DNA from 2 places in the Shewanella sp. 0m-6 genome. Region 1 is predicted to be linked to the other one. Evidence: riboswitches for the same ligand, from Rfam matches in the RefSeq annotation. Region 1 holds a riboswitch; the other holds the start of a gene.
What was found. A riboswitch is a leader RNA that binds a small molecule or an ion and turns the genes downstream of it on or off. The one in region 1 is predicted to bind thiamine pyrophosphate.
Positions count from the first base shown of each region.

Region 2: it holds a riboswitch for thiamine pyrophosphate, as region 1 does, so the genes downstream of both, ACVBJC_RS16385 (TonB-dependent receptor) here and thiC (phosphomethylpyrimidine synthase ThiC) in region 1, are expected to answer to the same signal.

Region 1 is NZ_JBRIMD010000005.1:215,747-226,350, reverse strand. It holds gene ACVBJC_RS06090 (thiazole synthase) at 1-652, opposite strand, end outside; gene thiS (sulfur carrier protein ThiS) at 654-911, opposite strand; gene ACVBJC_RS06080 (HesA/MoeB/ThiF family protein) at 1,059-1,859, opposite strand; gene thiE (thiamine phosphate synthase) at 1,873-3,486, opposite strand; gene thiC (phosphomethylpyrimidine synthase ThiC) at 3,489-5,477, opposite strand; TPP riboswitch at 5,623-5,721, opposite strand; gene ACVBJC_RS06065 (hypothetical protein) at 6,076-6,903, opposite strand; gene trhA (PAQR family membrane homeostasis protein TrhA) at 7,183-7,890, shown strand; gene ACVBJC_RS06055 (DTW domain-containing protein) at 7,966-8,514, opposite strand; gene def (peptide deformylase) at 8,669-9,160, opposite strand; gene ACVBJC_RS06045 (MFS transporter) at 9,396-10,604, shown strand, end outside.
Region 2 is NZ_JBRIMD010000025.1:16,391-26,994, forward strand. It holds gene ACVBJC_RS16335 (curlin) at 1-246, shown strand, start outside; gene ACVBJC_RS16340 (LuxR C-terminal-related transcriptional regulator) at 361-996, shown strand; gene ACVBJC_RS16345 (curli production assembly/transport protein CsgE) at 993-1,454, shown strand; gene ACVBJC_RS16350 (curli assembly protein CsgF) at 1,467-1,880, shown strand; gene ACVBJC_RS16355 (CsgG/HfaB family protein) at 1,880-2,731, shown strand; gene ACVBJC_RS16360 (helix-turn-helix domain-containing protein) at 2,967-3,380, opposite strand; gene hinT (purine nucleoside phosphoramidase) at 3,575-3,931, shown strand; gene ACVBJC_RS16370 (PaaI family thioesterase) at 3,928-4,431, shown strand; gene ACVBJC_RS16375 (PaaI family thioesterase) at 4,424-4,909, shown strand; gene ACVBJC_RS16380 (YcfL family protein) at 5,156-5,545, shown strand; TPP riboswitch at 5,734-5,864, shown strand; gene ACVBJC_RS16385 (TonB-dependent receptor) at 5,917-8,055, shown strand; gene ACVBJC_RS16390 (hypothetical protein) at 8,213-8,473, shown strand; gene pnuC (nicotinamide riboside transporter PnuC) at 8,606-9,268, shown strand; gene ACVBJC_RS16400 (phosphotransferase) at 9,269-10,324, shown strand; gene ACVBJC_RS16405 (DUF6279 family lipoprotein) at 10,534-10,604, shown strand, end outside.

The sequences.
Region 1 (10,604 bases):
GCCCCATGGCAACAGGATCAGAACTGCTGGCAATCGCAGTATTAACGAGCACTGCATCGGCCCCCAGCTCCATAGCATGAGTGGCTTGTGACGGTGCGCCAATTCCAGCATCAACAATCACTGGTACTTTAGCTTGCTCAATAATGATCTTTAAAAAGGTTTCGGTGGCTAATCCCTGATTTGATCCTATCGGGCTACCCAGTGGCATCACTGCAGCGCAGCCCACCTCTTCTAAACGTCGACAAAGCACTGGATCTGCATGAACATATGGCAAAACCACATAACCTTGTTCACATAAAATCCGCGCCGCTTCTAAGGTTTCGATAGGATCTGGCATTAAATACTTAGGGTCAGGGTGGATCTCAAGCTTAATCCAATTAGTGCCTAACACCTCTCTCGCCAGATGGGCCGCAAAAATCGCTTCTTTGACGTTGCGAGCCCCTGCCGTATTAGGTAGAAGTTTTACGCCACTGTCTAACAATGGTTTTAATATATTGTCGCTGCCAGTCTTAAGATCCAGTCTTTTAACCGCCAGTGTCACCAGTTGGGATTGAGATGCTTCAATGGCGGCCAACATGGTTTCTGGCCCAACGAACTTACCTGTACCGGTAAATAATCGTGATTCAAATTGATGTTCTGCAATCGTTAACATTTTAGCCTCCGGCTACGACAGAAAAGAGTTCTAGTTTATCGGCTGTTTTACACTGCGTAATAGGCCAGCTTTGTCGAGGTACAACCTCTGCGTTAAGCGCAGCCGCTATCGCCTTTATCTCAATGCCTTGTGCCAGACTATAAGCTTCGATCACAGCCTGTAGTGTTGTGTGGTTAGCGAGCTGCTTAACTTCATCATTGATACTGATTGAAATGCCACGGCAGTCTTTCTGTTCATCATTATTATTAACTTGCTGCATAAAATTGCTCCACAGATTAGCCCCTCGCTGTACAAAATTGAGCTCGAGGCTAATCATTCTCGGTTAATACTTTCCGGTTAAGACTTATCGCCTAATACTTCCCAATTAAAACTTCCCGATTAAGATTTCTCGGCTAATACTCAACGGTTAATAATTGACGGTTTTAATACGGCATACTGAACAGTCTTTATTGCGTGGAACCGTCGCTTCTCGCCAGCTAAATTGGTTACCATCGAAACGAAATAACTTACCGACGGTCTCTCTACAACCTAATAACTGTTGCAGTGCAATCAAAGCTTGCATCGATGCCAGTACGCCTACCATAGGTCCTAATACCCCCACGGTTTGACAGCTTTGACTAACTTGCATATCTGCAGGGAATAGACAGTGATAACAACCAGATTGTGGGCTATATTGCTGGTCTATATGCAATAATTGTCCTTGAAAGTGTGCTGCCGAAGCTGACACCAAAGGCAACTCATGACTCATTGCAAACCCATTAATCAATTGGCGGGTATCAAAGTTGTCACTGCAATCAAGTAATAGATCATATTGGTCAACATCTGTGTTAAGCACTTGCTTGATATTGTTTTTCATCAAGTGTTCAGTAACGGCCTTTAACTTGACGTGAGTGTATGCTTGGCCAAGCTTTTGCTGTGCCACTCGCGCTTTTTTATACCCAATATCGCTGACCGTAAATATCAGCTGCCGTGGAAGGTTTGATAACTCAACCTCATCACCATCCACCAGCGTTATGCGGCCAACGCCTGCAGCGGCTAGGTACTGAGCAGCTAAATTACCTAACCCTCCAATACCGATTACGGCAACATGCGCATTAGCCAGTGAGACCTGTCCAGCCTCACCCACTTCGGGTAGTAGGACCTGCCGTGAATATTGCAGAAAGTCGCTATCGCTTAACGCGTTGCATACCCCTTTGGTCATTGTCATTTTGATATTCCCGTCATACCGACTCATGCCATGCTTGGGTTAACGTGTTAAATGCGGACGCTGGATCTTCTGCTTCAGTCAAAGCCCGTACAACAGCAATATCATCTACGCCAGTCGCCTTAACACTTTCAAGCCTTGAGGCATCTATCCCCCCAATCGCGACGATGGGTAGCTCCCCCTTCATCAATGACACGTACCTTGCAAGCTTTGCTAGCCCCTGCGGTGTAGAGGGCATCACCTTGGTCGATGTAGCAAATATATGACCAAAAGCGATATAGGACGGGCTGTGCTGCTTAGCGAGCAAAATCTCAAAATAACTATGGCTAGACAAACCAAGTGCCATATTCGCCTCAGCTAACTGCTTAAGATCACAGTCCATTAAGTCTTCCTGACCCAGGTGCACACCGTACGCTTGATGCTTTATCGCCAGTAACCAATGATCATTAATAAACACTCGCGCCTGGTAATCACGCCCCAGCGCAATGGCTTGAATTATCTGCTGCTCCAAAGATTGAGACTTCAATGCAAGCTCTTTGGGATCTTTTAGCCGAAGTTGTATAGTTCTCGCTCCAGCTTTTAACAGCGTTTCGAGTAAAACCACATCTGCTACAACCGGGTACACGCCCAAAGCTGCATTAATCTTTTTAAAACCATTGAGCTCGCCTTCTCTAGTTAGCTCATTATTAGCCAATGAACAGGGTAAGTGGTCTTGCTCGGTGACTTGTTTGATATAAGGGAATAAGTTGATCTCCCTTGGCCACGCCGTTCTTTTTAGGCAGCCGGGGCCTTTCCCCGGTTGATAACTCAAACGCAGGCCTGCACTAACATAGGCTTTAGCCACTACAACGGCATCATTAAGCACAAAACCATGAGCCATCACAGCAGCGATAGCTGATGATAAGGTGCAGCCAGTACCATGATTATTACCGCTGATTTCTCTTATGCTCGATAACCAAAAGCCTTGCCACTGATGCTGCTTGGATATGCCATCTACATCCCGACAAATCAGTAAGTCATTAGCCTGCTGTTGACACCAACTTGGGCCTTTATCTCCGCCTTTTGCCAGCACTGATGTTGCAAGCATATCAGCAAGCGTTTTAGCCGCTACGATACATGCGTCAATATCATCGAGTGTGTGCCCCGCTAGCACCTCAAGCTCAGCGTTATTGGGAGTGACTAAATTTAGCAGCCCTTTGAAAGGACTAAAGTCTAGCCTGGCATTATTTGCCAGTTGATCACCACAAGTCGCTACCATCACGGGATCTAAGATAACAGGAACCTTAATACCGACTTTAAGCCAACTCGCTTGTTGAGTGCTAAGCCATGACGCTAACGCAGTAATTTGTGACTGGTCTGCCAGTAAACCGATTTTAATCGCAGCTGGCGGCAGGTCTGCTAGCAAAGTATCAAGCTGAGAGCGTAACATTTGCGCGGATACCGCCTCCACCAACGACACCGTCACCGAGCTTTGCGCTGTCACAGCAGTGATAACGCTGCACGCATGGGCATCGAGATCTGACATGGTTGCCAGATCCGCTTGAATACCCGCGCCGCCTCCGCTATCTGAACCCGCAATCGTCCACACTATCGGACGCTTGTCAGGCCAACTATGGGGAGCATTTTTCATGACTAATCCTCTAGCACCACATCACGCTTTTTTTCAGCGGCTTCATGGTAGAGTTCCGCCCCCTTGGCTTTAAACTCAGCCGACATCTGTGCCATGCCCTGCTCACGAACAACAGTCGTTTCACTCACTGTGTATGATTGATATTCAGCATCCGATTTAATATCGATGCTGCTAACCTGTTGTTCACGCTCTTGAGCGGCGGCATAATCACGGACTTCTTGAGTGATCTTCATCGAACAGAATTTTGGGCCACACATGGAGCAAAAGTGTGCCACTTTGGCAGACTCTTGAGGTAAAGATTCATCATGATAAGCACGCGCTGTATCAGGATCTAAACCAAGGTTATATTGATCTTCCCAGCGAAACTCAAAACGTGCTTTTGATAAAGCATTGTCACGAATTTGCGCGCCAGGGTGTCCCTTTGCAACATCGCCAGCATGAGCTGCAATTTTGTAGGTAATAAGTCCTTGTTTCACATCTTCTTTATTCGGCAAGCCTAAATGCTCTTTTGGCGTGACATAACACAACATGGCGCAGCCATACCAAGCGATCATTGCCGCACCAATACCTGAAGTGAAGTGATCGTAACCCGGCGCGATATCTGTTGTTTGCGGGCCTAACGTATAAAATGGCGCTTCATCACACAGCTCAAGCTGTTTATCCATATTCTCTTTGATGAGATTCATTGGAATATGACCTGGTCCCTCGATAATGGTTTGCACATCATATTCCCACGCAATTTTCACCAGCTCGCCTAAGGTTTCTAATTCCGAAAACTGCGCTTCATCGTTTGCATCGGCAATAGATCCCGGACGCATACCGTCCCCCAGCGACAGTGATACATCGTATGCGGCGCAGATCTCACAGATCTCACGAAAATGTTCATAAAGGAAATTTTCTTTATGGTGTGACAAGCACCATTTGGCCATGATTGAACCGCCACGCGACACGATGCCCGTTAAACGTTTTGCCGTCATTGGTACATAACGCAGTAACACACCAGCATGAATAGTGAAGTAGTCTACGCCTTGTTCGGCTTGTTCGATCAAGGTATCGCGAAAGGTTGCCCAATTTAGATCTTCTGCAACGCCGTTTACTTTTTCAAGCGCTTGATAAATTGGTACCGTACCAATTGGCACTGGTGAGTTACGAATAATCCATTCACGGGTTTCATGAATATAACGTCCCGTCGACAAGTCCATCACGGTGTCAGCGCCCCAACGCGTCGACCAAACAAGCTTTTCAACTTCCTCTTCGATTGACGATGTCACCGCAGAGTTACCAATATTGGCGTTAACTTTAACCAAAAAATTACGCCCAATAATCATAGGCTCAGCTTCTGGGTGGTTGATATTTAAAGGGATGATAGCTCGGCCACGGGCAATTTCTTGTCTAACAAATTCAGCGGTTATCGGCTCGCCAATCACTGCGCCAAAACTTTCCCCCTTATCTTTTTGCGTTAAGATAGGGTCTCGTACTTCTACCTGTGCCATGTTTTCACGAATGGCAATGTACTCCATTTCAGGCGTGATAATGCCCTGCCTTGCATAGTGTAACTGCGTCACACATTTACCTATTTTGGCACGACGAGGTGGTAATAATGACTCAAATCGAAGGTGGTCTAAGCCGTCATCAGCTAAGCGCTGCTGAGTAAAGCCAGAGCTGACACCTGCAAGTTGCTCGGTATCATCGCGCTCTTCTATCCAATGCTCGCGGAACTTTTCTAACCCTTTACGCACATCGATTTTTGCATCAGGATCAGAATACGCACCTGCGCAGTCGTAGACTTTTAGTGGAGGGTTGGCTTCAAATATAGGATTGGCTTCAGAGCCGCTAATTAGGGTATCAGCTTGGTGTATTTGGCGCATACCCACTTTTAGATCTGTTCGACTACCTTGTAGGTAAATTTTTTCAGAATTTGGGTGCTGTAGCGGCTTTAAGTTATCAATAAACTGTTGAGCTTGAGCTCGGGTTTCGCGGCGTTTTGACATTAGCAAACTCACTTTATAAAAAGAAATGAAGTTGCTTGTCAGGAGAAATGAGAATGTGAAAAGTTGAACGGATAGTAAGGCAATAAACGCCAGCTACACGTAACCTTCGAAACATTGCTTAAGCATGTCTTAAACAGACATTTTTGCAATGATTTCGCTTGTTTCCTTCGCAGGTTCTAGCCTGATCAGGTTCAACGGATCCCGAATTAACGGTCTCAGCCATATGGCACTCCGACAAGATGAACTGGCAGTATAGTCCTATCGACTTGTGACATACAAGTGCTTAAGTAGATATTAGACCACAATAAACAAGCAAAAAATTAGAACCATAACCAACTGTTATATATGAGTTTTAACTTGTAAAATGGGTGGTTCCGTTAAAATAGATGAATTTTTATCAACTAAAACTTATCCCTTTTTACTTATCATTCGCTTATCTAGTCGTGCGGAAATCGCATCATTGATCGCTTTTTTTATCTTGTCTCCACCACAATTAAATGGGTAACCCAGGTTTTCTGCAAAGGGGTTAATTTGCGTTGGCACTTGGACAATGCGATAGCACGTATCACCTTGCCTGACGATGCGATTCGGATCTAATCTATGGTTGGTTGGTTGTGAGCACCTTGCTGTACTCATCAACTTGAGGGAAAACTAACTCTTGCATGTCGCCATCCATCTTACTCAAGGAACGCTTTTTAGTATATTGATCAGCCTTGTCTATAATGAGTTCATCGAGTTTGCTGGCTCGTTGCTTGGCCAAGTAAGACTGCGTAAACAGGCTTGAGCTTGATGCTAAATTTTGACTACTATTTTGACCTGAACTTGAATTCGCATTTTGAGTAGGAATTAAGTTTAACTTTTCATACTGACTATTCTCACTGCGAGCTATCGTGCCCTTTGTGTTACTCGCCTTTTTTATTGTCAGCTTTGTTATAGTGCCCTTTGTCATAGCCTGCTTTGTTATAGTACCTTTCGTTATAGCGTCCTTTGTTTTACTGACCTTAATTGACCCGTTGTTAGTTTCACGCTCTTGCCACACTTTCTCTTGTAGTTCTTTCTCTTGCGAAGTAGCAGCAACAATCTCTGGATTTACGACAGGTTTTACTGTGACTTCACTTTTCACTTCAAGCTCAATATCCGTTTTTATTACTTGCTCAATAACTTTTTGATCTGTGACTTTTGGCTCAGTGACGTTTTGAGGAACTTGATACAGGTATGATTGAATTTTAGCGCCGGACACATTTTTAGTTACCAGTGCTGTGCCTGTCCATAATTGGTTTATCGCAACGATAGCCACAAGGTGTAATAGTATGACACTGGAGATAATGAGCAAGCCGTTGAATCGAACTTGGCGTTGCTGTTGCTTACTTTTTTCTGCGTTAACGATTTGCTCGCGTTTGGCCTCCCACTTCTGCGTCGCTCTCAATTGGCTCTTGTGCTTAATTAGACACTCTTCCTATAGTGATAACAGCTCTCAGCTTAAATAAGTTCACATTAGTTATTTATGCTAGGCTGAGGAGCCCATTGAATATCGCACACTAAACACAGGAGCATCCAAGAGATACTGATTTCAAGAGTGTCAGTCCAGAGTTGTCAGTTTAAGAACTGCCAATTTAAGCGTACACGTGTTCGCTTAAACTGTAGCTTTTACAATCTAAAATGTTACACTGACCACAATTATGGTAATCCAGAAGTCATTTATATAATGCCAGTAGAACATGCGACAGCTCCAGATAATCAAGGTTCTAAGCCAACGAATAAGCCAACAAGTAAACAAATAACCTCTGCTAATTATTGTGCTAATGAAGAGCTAGCCAATAGCCTCAGTCATGGTATTGGCGTACTTGCAGGGATCGTGGGGCTGATTTTATGTCTGCTTAAAGGCTATGATCACCTCAGTTTTATTCAGTTAACCGGCGTGGTCGTATACTGCTGTAGTATTATTTTACTGTTTCTTTGTTCAACCCTTTACCACTATGCAACTTCGCCTCTAGTAAAACATAAGTTAAAAATTGCCGATCACTGCGCCATCTATCTGTTAATTGCCGGAACCTATACGCCGCTGATATTGATTACGCTGGCGAGCAGCGACGCCAATTGGGTATTAATTGCCATTTGGTCACTTGCCATTGGCGGTATTTTGTTTAAAACCCTATTTATTGGCCGCTTTAAAGTGTTTAGCTTAGTCTTGTATTTAGTGATGGGTTGGCTATGTGTGACGGTGATGCAAGAGCTAATCGCCAACATGTCAGATTTAGGTTTCAATTTATTGATAAGCGGTGGGCTCTTTTATAGCTTAGGTGTCATTTTCTACGTCGCTAAACGCATCCCCTTCAATCATGCTATTTGGCACTTGTTTGTTTTAGGTGGCGCGGTATCTCACTTCTTATGTATTTACTTAACCGTGATTTAACTCGCTAATATCGATAACTTTAAGCTTTACTTCACTCGATACAACAAAGGCGCTTATAGCGCCTTTTTTTATGAGTTAATCATCTACTGATAACTGGCAAAAATCGATAAACCTTTCGGTTAACAACTGAGCCTCATCAGTCATTTCGGCTTGTTTAAATAGCTCAATAATACATTCGAGTGTGCACAAACCTCCCTCAACCTGATTGCGCCTGAGATTAAACTGTGAGTCTGGCGTATCGCTTAAAGAGAAAGTGTTAGCTGTTTTTAGATAAGGGCTTTGGCGCAGCATTTTACGGGCTTCTTGCCAAGTCGCATCTAAAATCACTACTGTTTCTGGCCACTTTAGTACTTTATCTGTGTTTCGAGATGCTCGGCATTGAGAAGCACTGCTTTCAACAGCTGTGTTTACCGAGCCTTCATCTTGAGACAGAGCGGCTGAGTCCACCTCAGGGAATAACAGCGCCGTTGTCGATTCAGTTAACTTATCTAATAAAAGCTGTGATGGCGTTACCCGAGACCACATGATCCGCTGACAATATTCAGGGAACTGTTGCAGTGCAATATTGCCCGTATTCGTTGGACGGATTGCTTCTCGCTCATGGGTTAGTAATATGACGTGCAATGGTCTGACTCTTAATGTAACAAGATGCGAGTATATACCGAAACAGCTAAAGGTGTAGAAAAACTCATAAAAAAGCGCACCTTACAGAGGTGCGCTTCATTGTACTACAGTGTTTTATCTAAGCCTGCATGCAACTTAGCAATACACTGCTCATCTATTTGTATTTTTTAACTTTCTTTAAGGCTATCTGCTGTTTTAGCATAGAAAGATGATCGGTAAATACCACACCATTTAGGTGATCCATTTCATGCTGCAACACGATTGCTAAAAATTCATCGGTATCAATTTCAAACGTTTTACCGTGACGATCTAATGCGCTTACTTTAACCCCTTCATGGCGATTGACTTTAGCGCGATAACCCGGGATAGATAAACAACCTTCTTCGCCTTGATACGAACCACGCGATTCAATAATCTCTGGGTTAATCAATACTACTGGCTGATCGCGTTCTTCAGATAAGTCGATAACCAAAATAGCATGCAAACTACCAACCTGAGTTGCAGCTAGGCCGATACCGTCATCGGTGTCGTACATAGTCTCAATAAGATCATCAATAAAACCTTGTACAGACTCAATATCTGTTACAGGTACCGCCTTACGCTTAAGGCGTTCATCGGGGATCGTTAAAATGTCTAGCACAGCCATATCATTATCACACTAATGTTAACTAAAAAAATTCGCGCTATTATGACCGAAACAATCGCAAAGGCAACTACCGCGGCGATTTAAGTCTATTTAAGTTCAATAGCCCTTTCAGTATATCTTCTCTATTGCCTCCCAAATCACTACATACACCAGCCGCTAATTTAAACAATTAGCTCCACATTTACGCAACATGTGATAGCATAAAACAAAATGTATAAAATATACGGAAAATAATATGACACAAGCAGGACGCACTGCACTGCCCCCTACATTCTTCGTTGCCAATACGATGGAGATCTTTGAACGCCTTGCTTGGTATGGCTTTTTCGCCCTATCCTCCCTTTATATGACCTCACCGCAAAATCAGGGTGGCTTAGGATTTTCAGATCAAGAACGTGGCTTATTACAAGGTATGATCCCGTTTTTCCTTTATTTATTCCCTGTACTAACTGGAGCACTTGCCGACCGATATGGTTATCGGAAAATGTTCTTAGTGGCTTACGCTATCATGTGCCCCAGCTACTACCTACTTGGCCAAGTTGATACCTTTATGGGATTCTTTGTGGCCTTTATGGGGGTCGCAGTAGGAGCTGCCTGCTTTAAACCTGTGGTCACTGGCACCGTAGCCCGAACAACAGATGATACAAACAGGGGATTAGGCTTCGGGATCTTCTACATGATGGTCAATATCGGTGGGTTCTTAGGTCCCTTCATTGCCGGCTATGTTAGAGCGATTAGCTGGGATTGGGTGTTTATCATGTCATCATTTTGGATTGCAATTAACTTTATTCCAGCTTTCTTTTTCTATAAAGAACCTACGGATCAAAGCCAGCAGAAAGGTAAACCTCTTAAAGCCGTATTCCAAGACATCCAAGAAGTTCTTGGCAACGCCCGCTTTGCCATTTTATTCTTTGGTACGTTAATCATCTTAATGTCCTATGGCGCCAAGTGGATCACGGGGGAGACAACCCTAATCATTTATGCAGCCTGGTTCACTGGCCATATCATCTGGGACAAGCTAGCATCAACAAAACCCAAAGCTCCGTGGTACGCGCAGAAAATCAGTCTAGGTAACAAACCCTTTGTGATCTATCTACTCATCCTATCCGGTATGTGGATGGTCTATCAGCAGATATTTATTACCTTACCTATCTACATTCGAGACTTTGTCGATACATCTGATTTAGTGATGATGCTCGCAGGTTACCCTGACTTATTACAGTTTTTCGCCCCTGTTGATACGAGTTTACTGCAATCGGAATTAACCCGCTTAAGCCATGAGGTGGCTGCAGGGACAGTTAACGTTAAGCAAGCTTACTTTGAACTTGTTCATACAAAAGTCATGGTGCCAACAGCTGAGATAAGCCAAGCGGTAAATGCTATATCACAAAACCCTGCGCTTGCGGCGCAATATGCTCAAACATGGGCAAGTGAATATCGCCAA
Region 2 (10,604 bases), on a different contig from region 1:
GGTGCAGAAATTGAGGCAAGCATTCTTCAAAGTGGCTTCAATAACATCGCTATCTCTTCTCAGCAAGGTGCCTATTTAAATCTCGATATTAATCAACAAGGGAACAATAATTTAGCTTCAGTCCTACAAATTGGCAATGAAAGCTCGGTGACAATATACCAAAATGGTACTGGGCATGGTGTTTCAGTTGTGCAATATGGGCAGGGACAATCAGCCCAAGTCACTCAAGGTTATATTTCAAATTAAGCCAACTTCAATTGTTGTTGTGTTTATGTGAATAATTCTGTCTTTATTTGTAGTCTGGGTGTATTACAATAAAAACACACGGATGGTGATATACAGTACACACGGAGTTAGCTTATGTTCAAAGTCACACATTGGGTTTTGGTTACCCGCTCGCATTTATTTGCCGATCTTCTCAATACCAGATGGCCACAAGAGTTCTTGGTCAAACTACATCGGATCTCTCCAGAGCATTTTAATGCTGAATTATTAGAAAGTCGCATTACTATCATTTTGATTGATCTGTCGACCGTAGATGTTCAAACCGCATATCAAATTCAAAAGCGCATTGAAAAAGGCAGCAACATCGCTCGAGTCGTCTTTTTGCATTTTCCTAAACAGGTTGACGCTAAATTTCTTATCCAAGCTTCAGTGACTGCCGGGGTATTTTATTCAGATGCTTGTTTAGAAACAATTGGTGAGGGCATGGCGGATATAGTAAAAGGCAAAGTGGTTCTACCTCAGCGTTTTACAGAGAGTAACAGCCTTAATGATAGTGCTATTGATGAGGTTGAAACCTTAACGATCCGAGAGCGTGAAGTACTGCAAGTATTACGCAGTGGAAGTACCAATATTGATATTGCAAATAAACTATTTGTCAGTGAAAGCACCATAAAAACGCATCTTTATCGAGCGTTTAGAAAAATTGGTGTATCGAGCCGTGGTCAGGCAATTGCCTGGGCCCAAACCAATATGCATGAAGTGACTCAATGAGTCGGTTCTGCTTATGTTTTCTCCTTCTGTCGTCAACGTTGACGGCAGGGGAGATTGTATTAGATAAGCAGCAACCACCGCTAGCCGAAAGTACCAGCGATAAACCCCCAAAAGTTGAAACAGATCTTATCGATGGGCTTATTCTTAATCGTGCAATGACTCGATTTGGTCATCGATTTTATCGAGAATTTGTCGCAGCTTATCGGGATATTGGTGGTGTGGCTCAACATTCAGGTTTGACCGTGGTTGAACAAGCGACAGCGAGAAGCGGTAGTAAAATTAGTATTCTTCACAATAGAAGACCTATCTATATCACGGTTGTCTCTCCTGCAAGTCGAAATATCGATGAGCAAGCTTTAGCTGCTGCCGGGCGAGTAAACCAAAAATTAAAACAAAATCAAAGGCAAGCAAACTGGGCCCAATTTTTAGATCCCGATTTGGCTCCAGATGAATTTTAACAAGGAAAGTTTATGAAAAGGGTTATTAAAATTGCGGGTGGTTCATTGTTGGCGGTGCTTATGGGCTCATCCCATGCAACTCAGCTGACTTACACTCCTGTTAATCCCAACTTTGGGGGCAGTTACCTTAATGGTTCATATTTACTGTCTAATGCATCAGCTCAAAATAAACATACAGGAGGGTCGAGTTATGTGCCGCCATCGGCGCTTGACCGATTAGCGAGTTCACTAGAGTCTCGTCTGATGAGTCAGCTGTTTAATGATGCGGCAAACGGCGGTGAAGGGTACTTAAAGACTGATGATTTCGAGATCCAGGTGGTGAATCAAGATGGTGCCTTATTGGTGCATATTACCGATGTTGTCACGGGTGAAACAACAATTATCGAAGTCGGTGGCATTATCGACACTAACACTGGAGAAGGTTAATGATTAACAAGCTAACCTTATTGTTTGCCTTATGCTTTGTAAGCGCGTGCTCTACTACGAGTGAATTAGAGCAAATAGTGCCTTCATCAAGTTTAATGCCAAAAGGTGAGACTTATTACGATCTAATTGGTTTACCCGCTCCGCAAGGAAGCATGGTTGCAGCCGTTTACGACTTTAGAGATCAAACCGGTCAATACAAACCTATTCCATCGAGTAACTTTTCCACCGCGGTACCTCAAAGTGGTACAGCATTTTTAGCCCAAGCGCTGAATGACTCTAGCTGGTTTATCCCTGTTGAAAGAGAGGGGTTACAAAATTTACTGACTGAGCGAAAAATTGTGCGTGCAGGACTAAAGGGCGATGCTGCAAGTTTAAGCCAACTTAATTCTGCACAGATCTTGATGGAAGGCGGTATTGTTGCATACGACACCAATATTCGTACCGGTGGCGCTGGAGCTCGTTATTTGGGCATTGGCGCGTCAAGTCAATTTCGTGTTGATAGTATTACGGTAAATCTTAGGGCTGTAGACATACGTACAGGAAGACTGCTTAGCAGTGTCACCACAACTAAATCAGTATTGTCTAAAGAACTGACGGCAGGGGTATTTAAATTTATCGATGCTCAGGAGTTATTAGAGTCTGAAGTTGGTTATACCTCGAACGAACCCGTTAGTTTGTGTGTGGTACAGGCGATTGAAAGTGCAGTGGTGCACATGATTGCTGATGGCATTTGGAAACGAGCTTGGAACCTTGCAGATACTCAAGCTGGTTTAGAAAATTCAGTGCTTAAAAAATACTGGTTAGAGGCTCATTCGGTTGACAGAGTCCAAGCTAGGCTAAACCAAGGTTAATATAGCGATATTAAAAAAGGCGCTATGTATAGCGCCTTTTTTATGGTGTCAGTTCACGTCCAACTAAATTGTTACTCATTTATGTGTCGAATGCGTGTTATTTGAGTGGTTTCGTATTTTATATGTTCATTACTTTTAATACTGTTTAGCTTTAGATTGATTTGCAAATAGAGCTGATTATGCAGTCCATTTAGCTTGGCGCTTGCCAAGCGCTATATTGAGTTTTTATTCTTGGCTACTTATTCATTTCTCGTTCTTTGCTTAAAAACTCAAATCCACTTTTCAAGTAGCTAAAGCGATCGTCATCTGGCAGTGAGCGAACCTGTGCCAACATTAGGCCAAAAGCTGAATCAATCATCAATCTGTCAGATAGTTTCAAATAGCGATAAACGACGGGCCTGAGCACAACGGTGAAATGCCCTGTAAATTCGTTGAAGCGTTGCTCTTCAATAGCTGTGGTATTGTTCACCAGTTCACGCATACACAAAGCGGCAAGCAGAGCATTTTTATCACTAAAAGACTGATATTGTGCAGCACGGGAGTACCCGGCTCGCTTATGAACATCAGACATATTAAGTGCAATCATGCCTTTTTCTTGTACTAATTCAGTTGCGGCATCTAAGAGTGCGGTTTCTTTTTCCGTAAGCATTGTCTAATTCCTGCATATTTTTTTTCATTAGAAATCCTAAACAGCGTAAAGTCAACCACATTGTATATACATCTGTTTAATGCAGGTGCAAGTCAACACGATCCAATCATGTGATTTACTTCAGAAATCGTCCATCGCCTTGTCAATATTTTCGCGTATACTATGGCTAATAATTTCCTTTTGAGGGCAGACAAGTGGCCGAAGAAACCATATTTAGCAAAATTATTCGACGTGAAATTCCTGCAGATATCTTATATCAAGACGATCTTGTGACAGCCTTTAGAGATATCACGCCCAAAGCACCTACACATGTGTTAATTATTCCAAATCATCTGATCCCAACAACTAATGACATTAAGGCATCAGACGAAAAAGCATTAGGCCGTATGATGTCTGTGGCTGCTAAGTTGGCTCAAGAAGCGGGGATAGCTGAAGATGGCTACCGTTTAATCATGAACTGTAATCAGCATGGTGGCCAAGAGGTTTTTCACATTCATATGCATTTAGTGGGTGGCCATCCACTAGGCCCGATGTTGAGCCCGAGTGAATGAGTTCAAGCAGTCAGAGCTACTCGCTAACCGATATGGCGAGCCGATTTGTCGCGCAGCTAACTCAATGCCGTAAGCTTAAATTAAAAGTGCTAGAAGGTAGCGGAAAGCATGTTTTACTGGAGCTGCCTTACGATACACAGCTTGTTGGTTACCCTGACACGGGGGTGATCCATGGTGGTGTGATCACAACATTGATGGATACTGCAAGTGGTTGCGCGGTGGTGTGTTCAATTTTTGATAAACACCGCTTGCTTGAGATCTCTCCGACTCTCGATTTGCGTGTCGATTATATGAAGCCAGCAGCGCCGCACAAACCTGTTTACGGTTTTGCCCAGTGTTATAAATTGTCTTCAAGTGTTGCCTTTACCCGCGCTATTGCTTACCAAGATTCAATAGATGATCCCATCGCTCATGCGGTAGGCTCGTTTATGCGTATCAGCCCTGAGATGGTTGGTGAAGAGTTTAGGCAGGCATTGATGGGAGGTGCTGAATATGAATGATGAATCGTACTTTTCTATTGAACCATCGTTGGACGACAGTGCTAAGCTTGACGTTAAGGGCATCGTAAAAAAGGCCACAGAGCTAAATGACTTTGGCCATCTCTTGGAGCATGTTCCTTACGCAAAATTTATCGGAATGGCGGTAGACAGATTTGGTGATGAACTGGTTTTCAAGCTGCCAGCAAAAGATGACAACATAGGTAATCCTATCTTGCCTGCGCTACATGGCGGCGTGATTGCAGGATTTATGGAGATGTCGGCAATAGTACAATTGATGGTGTTTATGCAAACGACAAAAGTACCTAAAGTTGTTGATTTTTCAATTGATTATTTAAGGGCTGGTTACCATAAAGATAGCTTCGCCGAGTGTAAAATCACGCGCCAAGGCCGCCGAGTGGCCAATGTAAGCATTAATTGTTGGCAGACAAACCGTAAGCATTTAATTGCAACTGCAAGAGCGCACTTTTTGATTGATTAGTCGAGCTGGCTAACTTTAGTTTATTTAAGTTACGCCTATTAGCTTATGCTTAAACTCAAGCTTATTAACTCAAGCTTATTAACTCAAGCTTATTAACTCAAGCTTATTAACTCAAGCTTATTAAGTTAGGCTTATTAACTTACGTTTATTCGCTTAGGCTAATAATCGGGCATGTTAATTTAACTTGCTACTTAACTCATGGTTTGTATCAATAGCGTATGTGTTGCAGCTAAGAAGGGGATAGAGATGAAAAAGGTTTTATTGGGACTATTTACCGCATTGGTTTTCACTGCATGTGCTCCACATACTGCCGGTGTGATGGCGGGGTTAAATGGGGATGCTAGGATTGATAACAATAGCTTTGCTAAAGAGGTACAAGTAACCAATATCATGGCTCGCCCTGAAGGCGGATTCTTACGTGGTACGGGAACCATTGTCAGTCAGGTATCAACCGATTTAAGGTTGCAATATAAGTTCACCTGGTTTGATTTAAACGGAATGACAATTGACGATGAAGGCGTAAGCTGGAAATCGGTAAAGCTACACGGTAAACAGCACCTGCAAGTTAGCGCTGTGGCTCCTAATGCCACCGCAACTCGTTTTGAGCTATACGTGAGAAAAGCCTTTTCAAATTAGCCTGTCGACACTCTTGGTTAATATTGGTTAGTTAAAGTGGTAAGTTTAAGTTGTTGGCTAAAGCCTAGCGTAAACCAAGTTTATATCGCACCTGTTAAAAAAACGTCAGCTAAGCTGACGTTTTTTCATGCAAAAAGTACCTGTTTTTAAAGAAGTCTGTCATCGAGTTGTAAATTTCATGTATAATCGCGCTCGCCAAGGGGTGTTAAAGTCTATAAACCGAAAGTCGGATTTATCTGCTTTGACTGAGATGTTGAAAAACGAACCCTTTGAACCTGATCCGGCTAATACCGGCGTAGGAATGGGCCACAATTCATTTCCCGATCGCTTCTTTACTGATGCCGGATCTCAAAATTTTACTTTGAGGTCCTATGTTAAATCTAAAATCTTATTCGCCAATAGCACTTGCGGTTATTGCAGCCATCTCATCTACAAACGCCTTTGCTAATGGCGATGCATCCACCACTCACGATGATATCGAAGTCATGGTGGTGACCTCTGACTTTCGTGGTTCAGCATTAGAAACAATGCCCTCCAGCGTTACCATTATTGATCAGCAACAAATTGAAGATGAAGGTGCCCAACACTTTGAAGATATCTTAAATACGGTTGCCAATTTAAATTGGTCTGGTGGTAGCTCTAGACCTAAATATTTCCAGATCCGTGGTGTGGGCGAGCAAGAAGAATACCAGGGCGCACCTAACTCTTCGGTGGGGTTTGTTGTAGACGATATCGACCTATCTGGTTTAGGCATGGTCTCAAGCATGTATGATCTACAACAAGTAGAAGTGCTACGTGGGCCACAAGGAACTCGCTATGGCGCAAATGCCTTAGCAGGTCTAATTTATCTCAAGAGTAACGACCCTACCGATGTGTTTGAACATGGCGCAGAAGTCTCTCTTGGCGATGATAATCTACAGACTTTCAGTGGTTTCAGCTCAGGTCCTATTACAGACTCAGGTAATTTACTTTATCGTGTTTCGTTACAGCAGCATCAACAAGATGGCTATCGTGACAACCTCTACCTTGGCCGAAGTGACACCAATAATCGTGATGAGTTTACAGGCCGCGGTAAGTTACGCTGGTATGCAACCGAAGATCTAGAAATCGATTTAACTTTCCTGCACGCGAACTACGACAATGGTTATGATGCATGGACACTGGATAATAATGGTTTTGACACATTAACCGATGCTCCGGGTGTCGATAAGCAACGTACAACAGGCTCGTCACTTAAGTTCACCTATACTGGCGCCGAGAATTTTGATCTCACTTCATTAACCTCGTTGGCGCAATCAGATACGCGCCATAACTACGACGGTGACTGGGCAAACCCTGACTACTGGGAAAGTCGAGATTGCGGTGGTATTCCATGTGAGTACGAGTATAACTGGGACAAAAAAGGCGAGAGAAAAACGCTAACCCAGGAGTTTAGATTATCGTCCACAGAATCTGGACGTATTTTTTCAGATAGTACCGATTGGCTGATTGGCGTGTATGCCATGGACTTACAAGAAGATAACGACACGGTTGATACTTATAACCAGTTATCAGCCGAGTATGAAGCACAAAATTATGCATTATTTGGTCAGTTAGATTCAGACTTAGGTGCAACTTATGCATTATCTGTAGGTTTACGGGTTGAGCGTCGAGAAAGTGATTACAGTGATTCGGCAGGCGACAGTTTCGGCCCAAGCGAAACTATGTGGGGCGGACATATCGCATTAAGCAAGGCGTTAAGCGAAAACCATGAGTCCTATATCCGTGTGGCGCGTGGCTACAAAGCGGGTGGCTTTAACATGTCGCTGCCAGTTGAGTTAGCAGACAAAAAAGAGTACGACACCGAAATCCTTTATAACTATGAATTGGGTTTAAAATCGACTTGGTTTGACGGTCAGGCGAGCACCAACCTTGCTGTGTTTTATATGGATAGACAAGATCAGCAAGTTGCAGCATCACAGCAGTCAACAGTTCCGGGTGAAGAGGGTAACTTTATTTTATTTACCGAGAATGCAGGTAGTTCACACAACTACGGTGCGGAACTCGAAGGTAATTGGTATGCAACAGACAACTTGAACTTATACGGTAGCCTAGGCTGGTTAGAAACGGCTTATGGCGATTATCAATATGAAGATAAATATGGTGCTGTGGTCGATCTTTCAGGCCGAGAACTCGCCCATTCACCTAACTATACCTTTAGCATAGGTGCGACTTATCGCAGTGATAATGGTTGGTTTGCCAACGTCAACGCTAGCGGAAAGAGTGATTTCTACTACTCTGACAGTAATGAGTCAAAGTCTGATCCTTATCAAATTTTTAACGCCAAAGTGGGTTATGAAGCCGACATCTGGTCTGTGTATCTGTGGGGACGTAATCTACTTGACGAACAATATGGCGTTCGTGGTTTCTACTTCGGTAATGAACCAGATTTAGATTGGGCTGATAAGCAATATATACGCTATGGCGATCCACGCCAACTAGGTATGACATTTAACCTTAAGTTCTTGTAAGTAAGAGATCATCACGCGTGTAATTACAAGTGTGATTCAAGATTTTTAAAGCATAAGTGAAGAGTGATTAATGGTTAAGTTAATCACCCATTTACTGAATACCGATTTACTTAATATAGTCAAATTGAGCCACCATAGGGTGGCTGAGGTCAATACAATGAAATTAACAGCAGAAATTAGTTGCTACCCGCTTCAAGATAACTATTTAGACCCGATTAAATGGTTTATTGCGCGAGTGGATTCTTACGACAACATACAGCGAGTGACGAATGCAATGGCAACTCAGGTGGTTGGTGAGTATGGCGATGTGATGTCTATGCTTGCGGTTGAGATGCAAGCCGCTCATGAAAAATTTGGTAAAGCCGTATTCGTTTGTAAGTTTATTGGTGGCGAACTCAATTTAAGTCATAGCGAATAATTTTATTTAGATGAGGTGGTCTAGAGATAGGGAATGTCTTTTGGCCACTGTTGAGCTTAACAATATCTGACGATTATTTAGGGCAAGAACTTCTTGTGCTAAGTATCTTGTGTTAAATACAGGGCACCATTTATGTCTGAGTTTTGGCTAGCGTTAGTCAATAGTTTTACTGCCGCTTTTAGTGAAGCAGAAGCGTTGACGGGCTGGGAGGCTGTAGCGGTCTTACTGGCTTTGGCCTACCTTATTTTTGCGATGAAAGGTAGCATTTGGTGTTGGGCGGCAGCGTTTATCAGTACCGCGATTTATACCGTATTGTTTTGGAAAGTGTCGTTGTTGATGGAGTCCGTGCTTAATATTTACTATATGGCGATGGCTGTTTATGGCTATTGGATGTGGACTCGAGGCGGTAAAAAGCATGATGGGGTGAACATTGTTTCATGGCAGCTGAGCACGCATTTGAAATTAATAGGGCTCACGAGCTTGATTGCTGTTTTAATCGGTCATTTCATGGCAACTCAAACTCAAGCCGCTTTCCCCTATTTAGATGCTGCGACGACCTGTTTTGCGGTTATGACCACTTACTTGGTGGCAAAAAAAGTCCTAGAAAACTGGATTTATTGGTTTGTTATTGATGCGGTTTCTATTTATCTCTATGTCAGTAAAGGCTTGATGTTAACCGCCATTTTGTTTGTACTTTACCTTGGGATGGTTGTATTTGGCTACTACATGTGGCGCAATAAAATGTACGTGCAGCAAACCACGCAAGAGATTGACTTAGCGGCAGGAACCGCCTAAATGGCTCAAGGTTTAACTCAAATTCTGGCGCCTTATCTTGCGCAGTCAGGGCTGACAAATGTCAGCCTGATAGCCCCTTTGACGCAAGGCTTAAGCAATCAAAACTATTACATTCGTGGCTTACATCAGAGTAAGTCCACTGAATCTGAGTGGGTACTAAGAGTCAATAGTTGGGCGAGCTCTCAGATCTGTAATCGAGAGGACGAAGTGTTAAATTGGCAACTTGCAAGTAAGGTTCAGCTTGCACCACAAATTGTCTATGTCAGCCCCGATAAAACATTTTATTTAAGTGAGTTCTTTGCCCAGAATGAGCAAGATTGCTGGAATGACTTAATGAGTGCCAATGGGGCTCACCCAATTAGTACCACTCATAATATCTGGCCAAAAGCCGAGCAAAAGCTGCTTGAATTATTAAACGGATTAAAGCAATTGCCTCGGCCCAGTAATGTGATGACAGTTGATACACAGTGGCAGAGATACTTGGCGCGATTAACCGAAATGAACAAGCAGTTATCTCGGCTACAGGGCTCACCTAATGATGATAGATGTGCAGAGCAGGCGCTATTGATTCGTTGGCAGCAGCTTTATCAACGGCTTTTGGCTAAGTCGCATCAGATTGATACAATGCTTGATAGCCTCGGTGCTTGTGTGACTCAGCTTCAGTTTAGCCACCGAGATCTGAACCCCTATAATATTTTGCTGGTTGAAGATAAGCTTAAATGCATCGATTTTGAATATGCCTGTAGCTCACACCCTTTATGCGATCTTGCAGCCGTGATTGCCAGCCATTCTCTGTCATCAGAGCAGCGCCATTGGCTGATTGACAACTACTTAGTTGCTCACCCGAACCTAAATAACAAAGCAAGAAATGCCGTCACTGCCGCCGTCGATCTGTATTGGGTGTTTGCAGTGTGCTGGGCACTACAAATGGCATTTGATTGCTTAGTAAAAGAGGGCGAAATTACAAAGTTAGCTGATGGCGAGGGAGCCCATTTAGTCGAAGATTACTTGGACAGTGCTCAGCAATATAATGAGTTAATTGCCTGCTGTACCTAGTGGATGTTGTACTTAGTGCCAGCTAAGCTAATTTATCAGTAATAATGATGGCGGGCGCTTACATTTTTCCCTGCTTCTTAATTACCCCACACATGTTGTAACCGAGCGAATTCCTGCCGATGTTCTATGCTAGGTTAAAGACGCTAATGACTGAATATTCATATGGTGATTAAAGATAAGCCCAAACAGTTGGAACAATAGGGGAAGCAATGAGAAAAGCTGGCTTATGGATGTTACTCCTTATCTCTCTTGTGGGTTGCTCGACTAAGATGGGCTACTA